Regions from separate parts of the Nisaea acidiphila genome, predicted to be linked through region 3. Evidence: predicted binding sites of a transcription regulator. Region 3 holds the regulator's gene; each other region holds the start of a gene.
What was found. The regulator PhoB, encoded in region 3, activates phosphate uptake and scavenging genes when phosphate is short. The targets are predictions, from matches to a motif close to TNTCATAAAACTGTCA.
Positions count from the first base shown of each region.

Region 1: phnC (phosphonate ABC transporter ATP-binding protein) is a predicted target of PhoB. The motif match lies at 3,121-3,136, and genes of this name have one in related genera.
Region 2: phnF (phosphonate metabolism transcriptional regulator PhnF) is a predicted target of PhoB. The motif match lies at 3,254-3,269, and genes of this name have one in related genera.

Region 1 is NZ_CP102480.1:3,381,393-3,387,135, reverse strand. It holds gene phnE (phosphonate ABC transporter, permease protein PhnE) at 1-159, opposite strand, end outside; gene phnE (phosphonate ABC transporter, permease protein PhnE) at 172-1,011, opposite strand; gene phnD (phosphonate ABC transporter substrate-binding protein) at 1,127-2,044, opposite strand; gene phnC (phosphonate ABC transporter ATP-binding protein) at 2,099-2,956, opposite strand; gene phnD (phosphate/phosphite/phosphonate ABC transporter substrate-binding protein) at 3,159-4,073, opposite strand; gene NUH88_RS15785 (LysR family transcriptional regulator) at 4,208-5,113, opposite strand; gene NUH88_RS15780 (DoxX family protein) at 5,237-5,668, shown strand; gene NUH88_RS15775 (DODA-type extradiol aromatic ring-opening family dioxygenase) at 5,679-5,743, shown strand, end outside.
Region 2 is NZ_CP102480.1:4,658,911-4,664,653, reverse strand. It holds gene NUH88_RS21820 (thiamine pyrophosphate-binding protein) at 13-1,713, opposite strand; gene NUH88_RS21815 (cupin domain-containing protein) at 1,691-2,356, opposite strand; gene phnF (phosphonate metabolism transcriptional regulator PhnF) at 2,518-3,237, opposite strand; gene phnG (phosphonate C-P lyase system protein PhnG) at 3,414-3,827, shown strand; gene phnH (phosphonate C-P lyase system protein PhnH) at 3,832-4,452, shown strand; gene NUH88_RS21795 (carbon-phosphorus lyase complex subunit) at 4,457-5,575, shown strand; gene NUH88_RS21790 (alpha-D-ribose 1-methylphosphonate 5-phosphate C-P-lyase PhnJ) at 5,585-5,743, shown strand, end outside.
Region 3 is NZ_CP102480.1:2,329,834-2,335,576, forward strand. It holds gene pstA (phosphate ABC transporter permease PstA) at 1-129, shown strand, start outside; gene pstB (phosphate ABC transporter ATP-binding protein PstB) at 155-946, shown strand; gene phoU (phosphate signaling complex protein PhoU) at 973-1,686, shown strand; gene phoB (phosphate regulon transcriptional regulator PhoB) at 1,722-2,420, shown strand; gene NUH88_RS10690 (AmpG family muropeptide MFS transporter) at 2,421-3,737, opposite strand; gene NUH88_RS10695 (adenosine kinase) at 3,730-4,722, opposite strand; gene NUH88_RS10700 (EI24 domain-containing protein) at 4,950-5,618, shown strand.

The DNA.
Region 1 (5,743 bases), 1.1 Mb from region 3:
ACGCTCCAGCAGCGCCGTAATGTCGAAGGCGTTCCAGGCGTAGATCAGGTAAAGCGCCACCCCCACCAACAACAGCATGGGTACGGTAGATGCCTTCCTGACGGAAACACGGACGGTCTCGGCCATAAGGGCGGTGCTTTGCTCTGTTGCGGCGACCATGTGTCCCTCCGCTTAGCTGAAATTCTCGGCGCCGACGAAGTGGCGGCGGAGATAGGAGGACAACTGGTCGATCGCGACGATCGACAGGAACAGCATCAGGAAAAGCGCAGCGACCTCGGAGCCGGCCCCCCATCCGATCGCACGGCTGAGCTCGGTGCCGATACCGCCGGCGCCGACGAAACCAAGAATTGCGGAGGCTCGCACGTTGATTTCGAAGCGCAGGAGGAAATAGCTGCTGTAGTTCGGCAGCACCTGCGGAATGACCCCGAAGCGGACCCGCTGCAGCCAGTTGCTGCCGGTCGCCTTCAGCCCCTCGAGCGGCTTCACGTCGATATTCTCGTTCACTTCGGAGAACAGCTTGCCGAGCGCTCCCGAGGTATGAAAGGCGACGGCTATGGCGGCCGGAACCGGGCTGGCGCCGAGCACGAAGATCAGGAAAAGAGCAATGATCAGCTCCGGAAAGGCGCGCATGATGTCCATGATACGGCGCACGACCGGGATGATCGCTGCCGGGACCTCAAGGTTCCGGCTCGAGGCGAGAGACAGGACGGTGGCGAAGACCGCCCCGATGATGGTCGCAACGGCCGCAATATTGATGGTCTCGATCAGGGCAGGCAGAAACTTTGGAAACAGAGACCAGAATTCCCAGCCTTGATCCCAAGCCTGCATCACAATCTGCGACGGATAGTCGAAGAATTTCAGCAGCCCCTGAAGGAATCCGCCGGAATTCAGCGCTGATGCTTCGCGATAACCCGCGGCCACGACGGCGATCAGAAGCACCACCGAGAGCCCGGTATAGAGCCGGCGGCGGCCTTCGAGCGCGAGCAAGTCCTGGCGCATCACATCGACCATAGGGAATATCCTGCTTGAGAAACGGAGCGGAGACCTTGTCCCCGGGATCCGGTCGGGACCGCGCTCAAAGGCGCGGTCCCGAACCGTATCGTTTGAGGAAACGCCTGCGCGTTCCTTACTTCATCTTACGCTTGCGCGCTTCGATGATGACTTCATAGGTCTCGTGGGAAACCGGGGCCATGCCCTTGATTTCACCGGCCATGAAGCTGTAGGCGCATTCCGGATCGAGCGAAGCGAGGCCGGCGATCAGGCCGGTAACCTTCAGCTTGACGTCGGACGGCAGGTCCTTGCGGAGCACGACCGGGCCTTCCGGAATGACCTTGGACTTCCAGATCTGCACCAGCTGGGTCATGTCGACGAGACCGGCGTCGGCGGCCTTGCGCAGCGCGCCGCTGTTGTAGCCTTCTTCCCACTCGCCGAGGCCGTCGGCCCAGGTCACGCCGGCGTCGATGTCGCCGTTGGCAACCGCGACGATGGTCTGCTCGTGACCGCCGGTGAAAACGACCTCACCGAAATAGTCGCCGCTTTCCATCGGGAAGCCGGCCGCCGGGATTTCAATGGACGGGATCAGGTAGCCGGAGGTGGAGTTCGGATCGCCGAAGCCGAACTTCTTGCCCTTCATGTCGTCGAGCGACTTGATGTTGCTGTCGACGCGGGCGAAACCGATGGAATGATACCCCATGGAACCGTCGGCATTGATCTTGACCAGGACCGGCTCGACCGCTTCCGGATCGGTGATGTAGGTCTTGGCGTAGCCCGAAGCACCGAGCCAGGCCATATCGAGGTTACGGCCGATCAGGCCTTCGATGACGCCGTTATAGTCGGCCGGCGCGAAGATCTTCGTCGGAACGCCGAGCAGCGCCTCGACCTTGGAACGCACGCACTCGTTGGAGCGCAGACGGTCGGACTGGTTTTCACCGCCGAGCACGCCGATGCGGAACTCGGAGATCTTGTCTTCAGCATGGACGTCGGCAGCGCCGAACGCCGTCATGGCGACGGCAGCCGCCATCGCGAAATTGCGAACGAACTTCATCCCTAATAACTCCCTAGGTTGCATTTGCCGCACGGACTCAGCTCTCGGCCGGGATCACGCCGTGGCGGCATTCGCCTCAGCAACCTGGGCCCCCTGGCCCGCCGCTGAGGGATTGGATCTGGCGCGCACCGGCGCGCCGCTGGAAATGCTGGTCGAGGTCACAGACTCGTTGAGGCCCTCTTCGGCGCCGTAGATCTCGCGCGCGGCCTCCGGCGTCAGCGCGTCCGCCGGGCCGTCGAACACGACCTTGCCCTGCGCCATGCCGATGACCCGGTCGCAATAGGCGCGCGCCGTGTCGAGTGTATGCAGGTTGCACATCACGGTGATGCCGTCGCGGTCGTGGATTTCCCGGAGCGAGCCCATCACCACCTCGGCGCTCAGCGGATCCAGCGAGGCGATCGGCTCATCGGCGAGGATGATTTTCGGCTCCTGCATCAGACCGCGCGCGATGGCGACGCGCTGCTGCTGTCCGCCGGAAAGGGTTTCCACCCGCTGTAGCGCCCGCTCGGCAAGACCGAGCCGGTCGAGTGCCGCAAGCGCATCGTCGATATCGCGCTGCGAGAAGATCTTGAACATGGACCGCAGCGTGCCGTGCTGGTTCAGCCGGCCGAGCATCACATTGGTGACGACGTCGAGGCGCGGAACCAGATTGAACTGCTGGAAGATCATCGCGCAGTCCTTCTGCCAACGCCGCTTGGCATTGCCTTTCAGACTGAGCACGTCCGTTCCCTCGACCAGGATCTGCCCCGAGGTCGCGGGTGTCAGACGGTTGAAGAGACGGAGGAAGGTCGACTTGCCCGCGCCGGACCGTCCGATCACTCCGATCATCTGCGGCTTGTCGACCGTGAAGGTCACGGAATCGACCGCGACCATGTTTCCGAAGGCTTTGGTAACGTTTTTGAACTCGATCATGCCCACTCCTGAATCTCGCGCCGTGCGGGGCTTTGCTGAAGCCCTCCGGGGCCGCCCCCGTGAGAGGCCGGAATTTCGGACAAACGGCAGGGAAAGATCACACCGCGCGAGAACCGACTTCGGCGTTGGTATCAATCGAGAGGGTCGTTTGCGTGACGCTTTTGCTTCAGTTTCATGAAGCCCGCAGAGGCGGCGGCGACGCTCAGTTGCTGGCTACGGAAAGCGAGATCCGCTTGAGATCGGCCTCGATGAAGGTCTCGTAGTCGGCATGGTCGACCGGGAAAAGACCGGTGATCGGGCGCCCGAAAGCAGCGGCGAGGCAATCAGGCGCGGTCTCGCCGATATGGGCCATCCGGTCAGTCACGACCTGCTTGACGTCCTCGGCGAGCGCCTTGCGGAGCACAATCGGACCGTTTGGCATCAGGGAGGAGCGCCAGACTTCGACGAAGGGAGACCCCTCTGTCCCGGACTTGAAGCTCTGCAGCGGATCGGACGCCGCTTTGCCGCTGTCCGTCACCCAAGTGAAGGCCGCATCGATCGCGCCGCTTTCCAGCGCGGTCAGATTGGCGTGATGACCGCCGCTGAACTGCACGGTACGGACCTCGTTCTCGGTCTTGAAACCGTCCCGCTCGAGCGCCACGGACGGCACGAAGTATCCCGGCAGGGATCTGTGATCGGCAAAGCCGATTTCCCTGCCCTTGAGAGCGTCGAGCGTCGTGATGTCCGATTGCGGCAGCGACAGGGCGACCGCACGGTAGCCTTTGGAGCCGCCCCGACCGCTCGGTGCCAGGACCGGCTGAACCGCAGCCGCGCTCGCCCGCCAGAGCGCGCTATAAGCACGTGGCGAAAGCGAAGCGACATCGACCTCACCGGCGATCAAGGCATCATGCAAGGCCTTGCCGGACGCGAAGGCATTCACCGTCACCGGCAGCCCCAGCCGGTCCGCAAGGTCGCGCATCAGGCATTCTTGCGCCTCAAATCCGTTTTCGACGGCCATCCCGCCGAGGATACCGATCTTCAGACTTTCCGCGGCCGGAGCCTGTCCGGAGAGCATCAGCCCCGCAACCACGCCGAGCGCGGCGGCGGTAGACATCGCACGCTTGAACGCCTGTCGCATCGCTCTATCCAATTCGGTCAATAGCTGGCCCGGCCCCTGAAGATGGAGCCGCTCACCTGTTAAGTCGCGGGACTCTACAGGATTAGATTGACCGTTTGATGACGGTAAGGTTGCAGTCGCGACCCGATTCGGTGTCAGACCGCGTTCCAATCCGGGCAGGCCCGGATTTCGGCCTCGGCAATATCGATGAAAGCACGCACCTTGCGGGAGAGGTGGCGGTTTGCGAGGTAGAGGATGGAAATCGGCAAACGGTCTCCTTCGTAGCGCTCAAGCACAGGCACAAGGTCGCCCGCCCGGATATTGCCGTCCACAATGTAGCTTGGCACGATCCCGATCCCCTCACCGGAGAGGATCAATTGCCGGACGGCGGACGCCCCGTTGACCCGGACCCGATGATTGACCGGAACGCTCAGGGCCTCCGCGCCGTCGCGGAAGCTCCACTGCGCGGATGCGCGCCGGTTGGTATCGAAGATGCAGCGATGGGCCGTCAGATCCGTCGGATGCGCGGGAGTGCCGTGGGCGTCCAGATAGGCGGGTGTCGCGCAGGCGATCAGCCGTGTTTCTCCAAGCTTGCGTGAGATCAGGGTGGAATCCTGCAATTGTCCGATGCGGATCGAGAGGTCTATCCCTTCGTCGATCAGCGAGAGATGCTGGTCGGTCAGACGGAGATCGAGCGTGACCTGCGGGTTTGCGGCAAGAAACTTCTCGACCGCTCCCAACAGGTGAACCTCGCCGAAGGTCAGCGGTGCTGTGACCACGAGATTGCCGCTCGGCGTCCCGCCTTCGTCCCGCATGGCGGCGCGAATTTCGTCGAAATCCTCCACGAGACGGTTGCAGCGCGGCAGATAGGCGCGTCCGCTTTCCGTCAGGGTAACAACCCGCGTCGTACGGTGAAGCAAGAGAACGCCGAGTTCGTCCTCCAGAGCGCGAATGTTCTTGCTGACATTCTGGGCGCTGGTACCGAGCCGGTCCGCCGCCCTGGAAAAGGACATGGTGGCCGCCACCGCCGCGAACATGCGCATCTGCTCGATCGAATCCATATTTGCAACATAATGTTTATTATCATTCAATAAAAGACGCTCTTATAACTAATTTCCGCCATAATTAATTCTCGAGTCATCGACGGCGCGCGATGCCGCTCCGGAAACAGAAAGGATGCCCCGATGACCAACACCTCGAATGCGGATTATGCCGCGCTCCTGCTTCGTCTCTCCCTCGGCGTGCTCTTCATCGCGCACGGCGCGCTCAAGCTCTTCGTCTTCACGCCAGCCGGCACAGTCGGCTTTTTCGGGAGCCTCGGCCTGCCCGCCATCTTCGCCTATCTCACCATCCTCGCCGAGATCGGCGGCGGCGCCGCGCTGATCGCCGGTTTCGCGACCCGCCTCGTCTCCATTGCCACCCTGCCAATCCTGCTCGGCGCGATCTTCCTGGTGCACGGGGCCAACGGCTGGCTCTACAGCAACCCGAACGGCGGCTGGGAATTCCCGGCGTTCTGGGCCGTGGCCCTGATCGTCCAGGCCCTGCTCGGCGACGGTGCCTATGCGGTCAAGACCCCTCGCCTGCTCGCCCTCACGCCGGCCAGCGCGAGCGAGTAGGCTCAGCGACATGACCAAGCAACCCAGCCTTTTCCTGCCGCACGGCGCGCCCGACCTGCTGCTGACGGAGCATCC
Region 2 (5,743 bases), 2.3 Mb from region 3:
CCTTGCGTGAAGTCAGTCGGCTTTGGAGAGCGCGGCCGCGCGGATCGCCGAAAGCGTCGTTTTCGGCGTTATCGCTTCCGGATCGATCTTCACCTCGATCAGGGTCGGCTTGTCGGCGGCAAGCGCCCGTTCGAAAGCCGGCGCGAATTCCGAGGTTTCCAGCACCGTCTCCCCGTTCGCGCCATAGGCGCGGGCAAGCGCGGCAAAGTCCGGGTTCTGCAGCTCGGTATGCTTCACCCGGCCCGGGAATTCCCGTTCCTGATGCATCCGGATGGTGCCGTACATACCGTTATTGATCACGATGACGATCAGTTTTGCGCCATGCTGGATCGCGGTCGCCAGTTCCTGGCCATGCATCATGAAGCAACCGTCGCCGTTCATCGACACGACGACCCGGTCAGGATGGACCAGAGCCGCGGCGACGGCCGCCGGCAGGCCATATCCCATGGACCCGCTGGTCGGCGCGAGCTGGGTGCGGAAGCCACGATACTGATAATAGCGGTGCATCCAGGTAGCGTAATTGCCGGCCCCGTTGGTGATGATCGCATCTTCCGGCAGGGTCTTGTTAAGCCAGGCCGCGATCTCGCCCATCTGCACATCCCCCGGGACCGGAGACGGCTCCAGCGTCGCGAGATAGTCGGCATGGCCCTGGGCGATGTCCTCCGCGCGCGCGCTGCCGTCGACCGGCTCCATGGACGCCAGCGCCGCCGCGAAACTCCGCGGCATGGCGTTGATCAGCAGATCGCCCTGATAGACCCGGCCAAGCTCCTCGGCACTGCCGTGGATATGGACCAGCCCCTGTTTCGGGCGCGGGATATCGAAGAGTGAATACCCGCCGGTGGTCATCTCACCGAGCCGGGTACCGAGCGCAATCACCATGTCGCTTTCGCGCACGCGGGCGGCGAGCGACGGGTCGATGCCGATTCCGACATGGCCGACATAGTTCGAATGGCGGTTGTCGAAATAATCCTGACAGCGGAAAGAGGCACCGACCGGAATCCCGTTGGCGACCGCGAACTGCTCGATCTGCTCGCAGGCAGCCCGGTCCCAGCCCCCGCCGCCGACAATCATCAGCGGCCGTTCGGCTTTCTCCAGCATGGAGCGGAAGTCCGCCATCTGCTGCGGGCCCGGATGAGGCTCGACCGGTACATACGGCGCGATCTCCGCCGCCTCCGCATAGTCCATCAGCATGTCTTCCGGCAGCGCCAGAACCACGGGGCCCGGACGGCCTGACACGGCGGTGTGGAAAGCCCGGCTGATATATTCCGGAATGCGGGCCGCGTCGTCGATCTGGGCCACCCATTTCGCCATCTGGCCGAACATCCGGCGGTAATCGATTTCCTGAAACGCCTCGCGCTCGACCATCCAGCGCGCGACCTGGCCGACCAGCAGCACCATCGGCGTCGAATCCTGGAAGGCGACATGCACGCCAGCACTCGCATTGGTCGCCCCCGGACCGCGGGTCACCATGCAGACGCCGGGGCGGCCGGTCAGCTTGCCGTAGGCGTCCGCCATCATCGCCGCGCCGCCTTCCTGGCGACACATCACGGTACGGATCCCGTTCCGTTCCTGCAGACCGTCGATCACCGCGAGATAGCTCTCGCCCGGCACACCAAAGACGAGATCGACCCCCTCGGTCACCAGTGCATCGACAAGAATATGGCCGCCGAGGCGGCTGGCACCGGAACCGTTACTTGAGGGAGAGGAGCTCATCGACATAACTCTTATAGCGTTGTGATTTCGGTTTTTGCCGGTCCGCTTCGTTCAGATAGCGGATCGAGCTTTTGCCCTTCAGATCCTTGGGCAGCAGGAGCACGCGGATGAAGGTCGTGCATTCCTCGGTGCAGGCATTGGCCCAGACCGCCTCGCCGCCCGGTTCGAACCAGGCGTCGCCGGGGTAATAATCCTGCGACTTGGTGTCCGTCGAGAGCGTCAGCTTTCCGTTCCGCATGCAGCGGATGCCCGGACCGATATGGGTGTGAGGGACTGCCGTGCCGCCGGTCGGAAACAGGACGCTGTCGCAGCGGATCAGCCAGTCCTCAAGCTTCTCGACATTCGGCACCGGGTTGCCCACCACGAGTTCGCTGCGGATCCCCTCGCCGAGATCGAGATCGGGATCTGCAGCGGATTCGCCGACTTCCCAGCGCCAGAGTTCTCCGCCTTCCGTTCCGGCCCGCAGCGCATAGCCCGTACGCATGTACAGAGCCTCGTCTGGCCTCAATGCGGCTCCCCCCTCGAAAGCGAGGTCGCCGGAATTGCAATACAGAATCCGGAACGCGTCAGGCAGGCTCTTGGACACGGCATGTGGAGAGAAAACGTCTTTGACGAGACGCAATACGTAGGTGGATGTCGCCATCGGTCCCATCGGCAGGTCTGCTGCCCGCCTCCCTTGAATCGTCCCGCTTCACGCGGGTTACAAAGACGCTACTACCTCGCCCGTGGCGCTTCCGAGGTCAAGGATCGCTTTGCGATCAGTTTCTTTCGAATCCGTGACGAACAATCGTTCCAGCAAAGGAATCAGCTCTCGAACACGAGCTGGAAACGATCCGCCGCATATCTTGCAAGTCCATACTCGATCGGCGCGCCGTCTGGCGTGACGTTGATGGACTCGACCATAAGGACCGGGCGGTTGCGCGGTTGCTGAAGGCATTCGGCGTCCTGGGCATCGGGCATCGACGCCGTCACTCGCGTGACCTTTCGGGTATATTCCCCATGGCCAAGGTGGGTCAGGGTCCGGGTGATCGAGTCCAGCTCTTCGTAAATCCCCGCGAAACCTGGCACACGGGATGCCGGAAAATAATGACTCCCGACCGAGATCGGCCGACCGTCGACCTCGCCGATCCGGTCAAGCCGGATAAGCTCGCTTCCTTCCGGCAATTCGAGCTGTTTCAGGATCGATGGATCCCCTTCCACGGTCTCGACCAACAGGGTTCGCCCACCCGGTGTTCTTTTTTGGCGCAGGACGTTATCCGAAAACCGGGTCTTCTTCGCGACGAGATAGTCCAGGACATGCTCCTGAACGAAACTCCCCCGTCCCTGCTCGACCCGGATCACTCCGTCCTCGGCAAGCTCAGCGACCGCTCGTCGCAAGGTATGCCGGTTCACCCCGTAACGTTCCGACAGCTCGGCTTCCGTCGGCAATTTGCTTCCCGGGGCGAATTGGCCCGAGCGGATGGCGTTTGAAATGTCGGTCGCAATCTGGCGCCACAAAGCCTGACCACTTTTTCGTTCGATCACGCGGCACTCCCCCGAGAGTCATCAAAATTTCACCGGCCGTGCCATTGCGCGGACCGACCGGGAGGTCTATAACATTAAAAGATATAGACATCTAGACAAATATTCGATTTGTCGAACGAGAGGCCCAGATGGACAGGCAGCCCCCCGCCACCCCGACAGCACCCCGCAAGCGATGGATGTCAATCCTCGCAAAAGCTTCCTATGACGACTTGAACAGCCTCTGGCAGAACCTGCCCGATAAGCCCGAATGGAGCCGCATCCGCGCGCCCGAAATCGGCATGGTGATGGTTCGGGGACGCATGGGCGGAACCGGCAACCGGTTTAACGCGGGCGAAATGACCGTGACGCGCTGCACGGTCGGGCTGAAATCCGGGGTTATCGGACACGGCTATGTTTCCGGACGCAACAAGGACCATGCGGAAATCGCCGCAGTAATAGATGCACTGATGCAGCACGAGGAGCGAGCAGAGACCGTCGAGCACTCCATCATCAAACCGCTCGAACTCCGCCACCAGCAAAGCCGGCTCGCAGAAAGCCGAAAGGCGGCAGCGACCAAGGTCGAGTTCTTCACTGTCGCGCGGGAGAACTGACCCAATGCCGAACGCAAACCTTTCCCAGCCCACCGCACTCACACCCGGGTTCCCCGATGTCGTCGCGGACTCTCAGAACGTCTTTCGCCGGCTCCTCGAAGCCATGTCGCGGCCCGGCAAGCCACAGACAATTGAAATTGACATAGACGGGCCGGCTACCCTGGATCTCGCGGCAACGGCCATTGCCCTCGCTCTCGTGGACTACGAGACGCCGCTCTACCTCTCGCCCGCGCTCTCTACCGAAGCATCTCGGGCCTATTTGAAATTCCATTGCGGCACGCAGATCACAACCGAGAGCAAGGACGCGACTTTCGCCATCCTCGACGGCGCGCCCGACGACCTCTCGGCCTTCAATTCAGGTACCGACGAGTATCCGGAAAACGGCGCGACACTGCTCATCCAGATTGAAACCATCTCGGACGACGGCCCCCTCGTCCTGACCGGCCCGGGCATCAAGGATCAGGCTCGTCTCGGCCTTTCCGACGTCCCGGACAGTTTCTGGGCGGCACGGGAGGCAAAGCAGCGCTACTTCCCGCGCGGCATCGACCTCGTCTTCGTTTCCGGTGCCTCCATGGTCGCGATCCCGCGCACCACGACCGTCAGCCTCACGGCAGGAAAGGAATAGTGCCATGTATGTAGCTGTCAAAGGCGGCGACAAGGCCATCGAGAACTCGCTGCACTATCTTGCCGACGTCCGCCGTGGCGACCGGCGCGTTCCCGAACTCACGATCGCGCAGATCCGCGAACAGCTGCCTCTGGCCGTCGACCGCGTGATGACCGAGGGCTCGCTCTATGACCCCGATCTGGCGGCCCTCGCCGTCAAGCAGGCCAATGGCGACATCCAAGAAGCCGTGTTCCTACTCCGCGCCTACAGAACCACCCTGCCCCGCTTCGGAGCGTCTTTACCGATAGACACTGGAAAAATGCACATCCGACGACGCATCTCCGCGACCTACAAGGATCTGCCGGGTGGCCAGATCCTCGGCCCGAGCTTCGACTACACGCATCGCCTGCTCGACTTCACTCTTGCCGCGAACGGCGAAACCGGCGAGGCGCCGAAAGCCGACGAACCGGTAGCCGACGGCATGCCGCGGGTCGCGGATATCCTGGACCACGAAGGCCTGATAGAGCTTGAGATCCCGGACGACGAGGATGCGCCGGTTTCCGACCTGACCCGGGAATCGATGTCGTTCCCCGCCGATCGAGCGACGCGGCTTCAGAACCTCGCCCGCGGCGACGAAGGCTTCCTTCTTGCGCTCGGATATTCGACCCAGCGCGGCTTCGGCAACAATCACCCCTTCGCCGGCGAAATACGCATGGGCGAGCTGGCCGTCTCGTTTGTCCCTGAAGAACTCGGCTTCGAGATCGAAATCGGCGAGATCACCGTTACCGAATGCCAGATGGTGAATCAGTTCAAGGGCTCAGCGAAGGTTCCTCCGCAGTTTACCCGAGGCTATGGGCTGACCTTCGGCCATTGCGAACGCAAGGCCATGTCCATGGCTCTGGTGGATCGGGCACTCCGGGCACGCGAGTTCGGCGAGGAGATCACGGCGCCGGCGCAGGACGAGGAATTCGTGCTCTATCACTCCGACAATGTCGAGGCCTCCGGCTTCGTCCAGCACCTGAAGCTTCCCCACTATGTCGATTTCCAGGGCGAACTGGTGACGGTCCGGGAGCTCAGGGCCGAAATAGAAGCGAGCGAAAACCATAACCAAAGCGAAGACGACGAACTGGCCGCGGCCGAGTAGGACGACAACATGAGCACCACTCAAGAAAATCAGCCCTGGCAGGCGCCCGAACACGACAAGCCGGTCGCGCAGGTCGAGGGATACAACTTCGCCTACCTTGACGAACAGACGAAGCGGATGATCCGCCGCGCCATTCTGAAAGGCGTCGCGATCCCGGGATATCAGGTT
Region 3 (5,743 bases):
TGGGCCGACAGCCCGGAGCGCGCCTTCGTGGAGCGGACCTCGGCCGCGATCATGGTGCTGCTGGCCTTCCTGATTTTCATGAATTTCGTGGCCGTCTTGCTCCGCAAGAAGTTCGAACGGCGCTGGTAAGAACCCGATGAGCGAGAAGTCAAAGATGAGCAAGAAGAGCGGATCCTCTGCCGCAAGCGCCACGCCCAAGATGAAGGGCGACAAGGTCAAGGTGTTCTACGGCGAAAAGCAGGCGCTGCAGGATGTCGATCTGGAGATCAAGCCGAACGAGGTGACGGCGCTGATCGGCCCCTCGGGCTGCGGCAAGTCGACGTTCCTGCGCTGCCTGAACCGGATGAACGATGTGATCGATATCTGCCGCGTCGAAGGCAAGATCACGCTCGACGACGAGGACATCTACGATAGCGGACTCGATCCGGTGCAGCTGCGCGCCCGGGTCGGCATGGTGTTCCAGAAACCGAATCCGTTCCCGAAATCGATCTACGACAACATCGCCTACGGTCCGCGCATTCACGGCACGGCCTCGAGCAAGGCGGAGATCGACGAGATCGTCGAAACCAGCCTGACCAAGGCCGGCCTGTTCGAGGAAGTGAAGGACCGCCTGCAGGAGCCCGGCACCGGACTATCCGGCGGCCAGCAGCAGCGTCTCTGCATCGCCCGCGCGATCGCGGTCAATCCGGAAGTGATCCTGATGGACGAGCCCTGCTCGGCGCTCGACCCGATCGCGACCGCGAAGATCGAGGAACTGATCGACGAGCTGCGCGAGAACTTCACCATCGTGATCGTCACCCACTCGATGCAGCAGGCCGCGCGCGTGTCCCAGCGCACCGCCTTCTTCCATCTCGGCGAGCTGGTCGAGGTCGGCGACACCGAGCAGATCTTCACCAACCCGACCGACTCCCGGACCCAGGGTTACATCACCGGACGGTTCGGCTGATCGGAACCGACAAAGAAAATTTGCCCATGCCAGTAAACGACCACATCGTCCGCTCTTTCGATGAGGATCTCGAAGCCCTGAAAGCAAAGATCGCCCAGATGGGCGGGCTTGTGGAAGCGCAGTGCGAATCGGCGGTGCGCGCGGTCAATCGCCGGGATCAGACCCTCGCCCAGCGCGTCAAGACGTCGGACGACCAGATCGATGCCCTCGAGGCGGAGATCGAAGCGATGAGCCTGCGCTTGCTCGCGTTGCGCCAACCTCTCGGCGGCGATCTCAGGACCGTGGTGGCAAGTCTCAAGATCGTCAGCGATCTCGAACGAATCGGCGATTACGCTGCGAATATCGGCAAGCGCGCGATCGTGCTGAGCGGTCTGCCTGAGATCCCGCCGGCCAACGGCATCGTGCGCATCGGCGCCCTTGTCCAGTCGCTCATCAAGGACGTTCTGGACGCCTACGCGGACGACAATCTCGAACTCGCCGTCGCCGCCTGGCACCGGGACGAGGATATCGACGAGCTCTATACCAGCCTCTTCCGCGAACTCCTCACCTACATGATGGAGGACCCGCGCAACATCACGGCATCGACTCACCTTCTGTTCATTGCCAAGAACCTGGAACGCATGGGCGATCACGCGACCAACATCGCCGAAACCGTACATTTCCAGGTCAAGGGCACAAAGATGGAAGCGGACCGCCCGAAAGGCGAGGACGCCAGCTATATCGTTGAGATGCCTGAGTAATCGGTAGAATCGAGAGTGGTAATCCGATGAACATGATGAACCCCAAAATCCTCGTGGTAGAGGACGAAGCCCCGATCGTCACGCTGCTGCGCTACAATCTGGAACGCGAAGGTTTCGAGGTCCTGGAAGCCGGCGACGGCGAGGAAGCCATCCTGCTGGCAATGGAAAAGGGCCCGGACCTGATCCTGCTCGACTGGATGCTTCCCCTGCTCTCCGGCGTCGAAGTCTGCCGCCGGCTGCGGCGGACGCCGGAAACCAAAGGCGTTCCGGTGATCATGCTGACGGCGCGCGGCGACGAGGGAGACCGGATCCGCGGACTCAATGCCGGTGCCGACGATTACATCACCAAGCCTTTCAGCCCGAGCGAGCTGATCGCCCGGATCCGTGCCGTGCTGCGCCGGACCCGTCCGGCGAGCGACGCGGAGACACTGCAGTTCGAGGATCTGGAAATGGATCTGGCCGCCCACAAGGTGCGCCGGAACAGCCGCGAGATCCATCTCGGCCCGACCGAGTTCCGCCTGCTGCGCTATTTCCTCGAGCATCCGGGCCGGGTGTTCTCCCGCGAGCAGTTGCTCGACCGGGTCTGGGGACCGGATATCTATGTCGAGCCGCGCACCGTGGATGTGCATATCCGCCGACTGCGCAAGGCGATCAATATCGACACGGAATCGGATCTGATCCGCACCGTGCGGTCCGCGGGCTACGCGCTCGACCGGCCGACCGCGCCGGCCTGATCAGGCTTCGGCCCGCACCACCCCGCCGGAGCGCTCCGGCGGGAACATCCGCATCAGCACCAGAAGCAGGATCAGTCCCGGCACCGCGATCGCCGTCGAGGCCAGGAAGAAACCGATCCAGCCGATATGATCGGTGATCCACCCGCCGCCGGAACTGAGCACCGTACGGCCGAAGGCCATGAAGGACGAGAGCAGCGCGTACTGGGTCGCGGTAAAGGCGACATTGGTCAGGCTCGAGAGATAGGCGACGAAGGCCGCGGTCCCCATGCCGCCGGTGAAATTCTCCACCCCGATGGTCGCCGTCAGCATCCAGATATCGTGTCCGGCCAGAGCCTGTGCGACGAAGATCAGATTTGAAAGCGCCTGCAATACGCCGGAGACAAGCAGGGCTTTCAGCAGACCAAGACGCTTGACCAGCGCCCCTCCGGCGAACAACCCGACAAGCAGCGCCACCAGTCCGAACAGTTTCGTCACCTGGGCGATCTCGGTCTTGCTGAAGCCGAGATCGATATAGAACGGGTTGGTCAGCGTGCCGAGAAAGGCATCGCCGAGCTTATAGAGCAGAATGAAGGCGAGAATCAGGACCGCACCGCGCCGGGTCAGAAACTCCGCGAACGGCTCGTAAACGGCGCTCAGCAGCCACTCGTAGGGCGTCTGAGGCGGCTGGTCCGTCGCCGGACTGTCCCCCGGCTCCGGGCTTGCGAGTGCGCTGAAGACGCCGATCAGGACGAGTGCCGCCATCGAAAGATAGGCGAGGAACCAGCCGGCCTGGTCCGCGACGACGAGCGCGCCCGCACCGGCCGCCAGCATGCCGACCCGGTATCCGAGAGTGTAGGCCGCCGCGCCCGCGCCCTGCTCGTCTTCTCTAAGGGATTCGATCCGGAATGCGTCGACCACGATGTCTTGGCTGGCCGCGCAAAAGCTCACGATGACGGCGAAGAAGGCCATCAGCCACGGGGTCGCCACCGGATCGGTCGCGCCCATCAGGACGATCGCCGTCATCAGGGCGAGCTGGGTCACCAGCAGCCAGGCCCGCCGGCGCCCCAGCATCCGGCCGAGCACGGGCACCGCGAGACGGTCCATCAGCGGCGCCCAGAGGAACTTCAATGTGAACGGCGTGCCGACGAGTGCAAAGACGGCGATGGTTGTCAGATCGACGCCAGACTCCCGCATCCAGGCGCTCAGCGTCGAGAACGACAGGAGCAGCGGCAGGCCGCTGGAAAAACCGAGCAGGAGCACGACGAGGACGCGCCGCTTCAGATAGAGAGCGGCCGTCTCCGCCAGCCAGCCGCGCAAGCCGGCCGCCGCGTCAGCCAAGCCGCGCCGCCAGAAGCTCTTTCAGGTCGGCCTCGGGACGGGCGCCGTAATGCGAGATCACCTCGGCGGCGGCGACGCTGCCGGCCCGGCCCCAGTCGGCCGGCGCCATATCCTGGGTATAACCGTAGAGGAAGCCCGCCGCGTAGAGATCGCCGGCGCCCGTGGTATCGACTACCTGTTCCACCGGATCCGCATCGATCACATGAACCTCGTCCTTGTGCAGCACAAGGGAACCCTTGGGACCGCGCGTCACGCCGGCGGACTCGCAGCTCCAGCGCAGCTTCTGCAGCGCATCGTCGAAATCCTCGGTCTGGTAGAGCGACAGCAGCTCCTGCTCGTTGGCGAACAGGATGTCGATATGGTGGTCGACCAGTTCCATGAAGGCGTCGCGGTGCCGGTCGACGCAGAACGGGTCCGAGAGGGTCAGAGAGACCTTGCCGCCGCTCGCATGGGTCTGCTTCGCGGCCTCGACAAAGGCTTTCTTCGCTTCCGGCGGATCGAACAGGTAGCCTTCGAGATAGACCACCTTGCTGGCGGCGATCCTGTCCTTGTCGATATCCTGCGGGCCGAGCTGCACGCAGGCGCCGAGGAAGGTGTTCATGCTGCGCTGCGCGTCCGGCGTCACCAGGATGAGGCTGCGCGCGGTCGGCGGACCGTCGAGGGTCGGCGGGGTCTCGAAGCTGACGCCCATCGCCGTGATGTCGTGCCGGAAGACCTTGCCGAGCGTGTCGTCATGGACCTTGCCGATATAGGCGGTGGCGCCGCCCAGGGCTGCGATCCCGGCGGCGGTGTTCCCTGCCGATCCGCCGGACATCTCGATCCCGGGGCCCATCTTGCCGTAGAGCGTCTCCGCGCGATCCGCGTCGATCAGGTTCATTGCGCCTTTCTCGATGCCGTTCTCTGTAAGAAACGCGTCATCGGCACGAGTGATGACGTCGACAATGGCGTTTCCGATGCAGGTAACGTCGAGGGACTTGGCTGACATGCGCGGGCGGCTCCCGAAAGCAGGGTGAGGGACTGGATCGCGGAACTTCCGTCCGCCTGAATTCGGCCGACAAGGTACTGGAGCGACGATGGCATTGGAAGACGCTTCACCCGAGAAGCCTTGTACTCACCAGGGCACTGTGCTCTTAGAGGCACGAAATGCTTGGTCCCCGCGCACGCAACCCCATCTATTCCGTCGCGGTTCGGACAGAAGAGAAGAGAGGATCGATGTTTTCAGCCCTGACGGCCACTCTCGGCCAGCTATCCGATCCACGCTTGCGCAATCCCATAATCCTCAGCGTCATCGGCTCGCTCGCGACCATCTTTCTGTTAGGCGCGGCGGTCTGGTTCGTGCTCGACTTCTTCGCCTTTTTCGGCGGCTGGCTCGACGAACTCGCGGCCTGGGTCGCGAGCCTGATCGTCGTCATCCTAGGCCTTGTTTTTTTCCCCGGTGCGTCAAACGCGATATCGAGCCTGTTCCTCGACTCCGTCTCCGGCGCGGTCGAAGCCAAACATTACCCGACGCTTGGCCCGGCACGGCCGCAACCGCTGAGCGAGGCCATCCTTGAGGGCCTGCGCTTCCTCGCGATCACCGTTGCCGTCAACATTTTGTTGCTGCCCGTCTATCTCCTCGTACCGGGGCTCAATATCGTCATCTTCTATGGGGCAAACGGCTATCTGCTCGGCCGAGAATTCTTCGAGATGGTGGCGATGCGGCGGATGGAACCGGCGGAGGCGAAAGCACTCCGAAAACGCAAATCCGGCGCCGTCTTCATCAGCGGCGTATTGATCGCGGCGATCATGACCATCCCGATCCTCAACCTTGCCGGACCGGTTATTGCGACCGCTTTTATGCTCCATCGTTTCGAATACTTGCGGAACGACATGAAGAAATGATAATAAACCATTGAGTATTAAGGTCGATGACCTGAAATTCCTGCAAAAACATATGAGTTGACGATCAGATGTTTCGGCGTAAAAAATCCGGCTCCGAGGCTACGACCGGCAGCAGCGGAGCAACC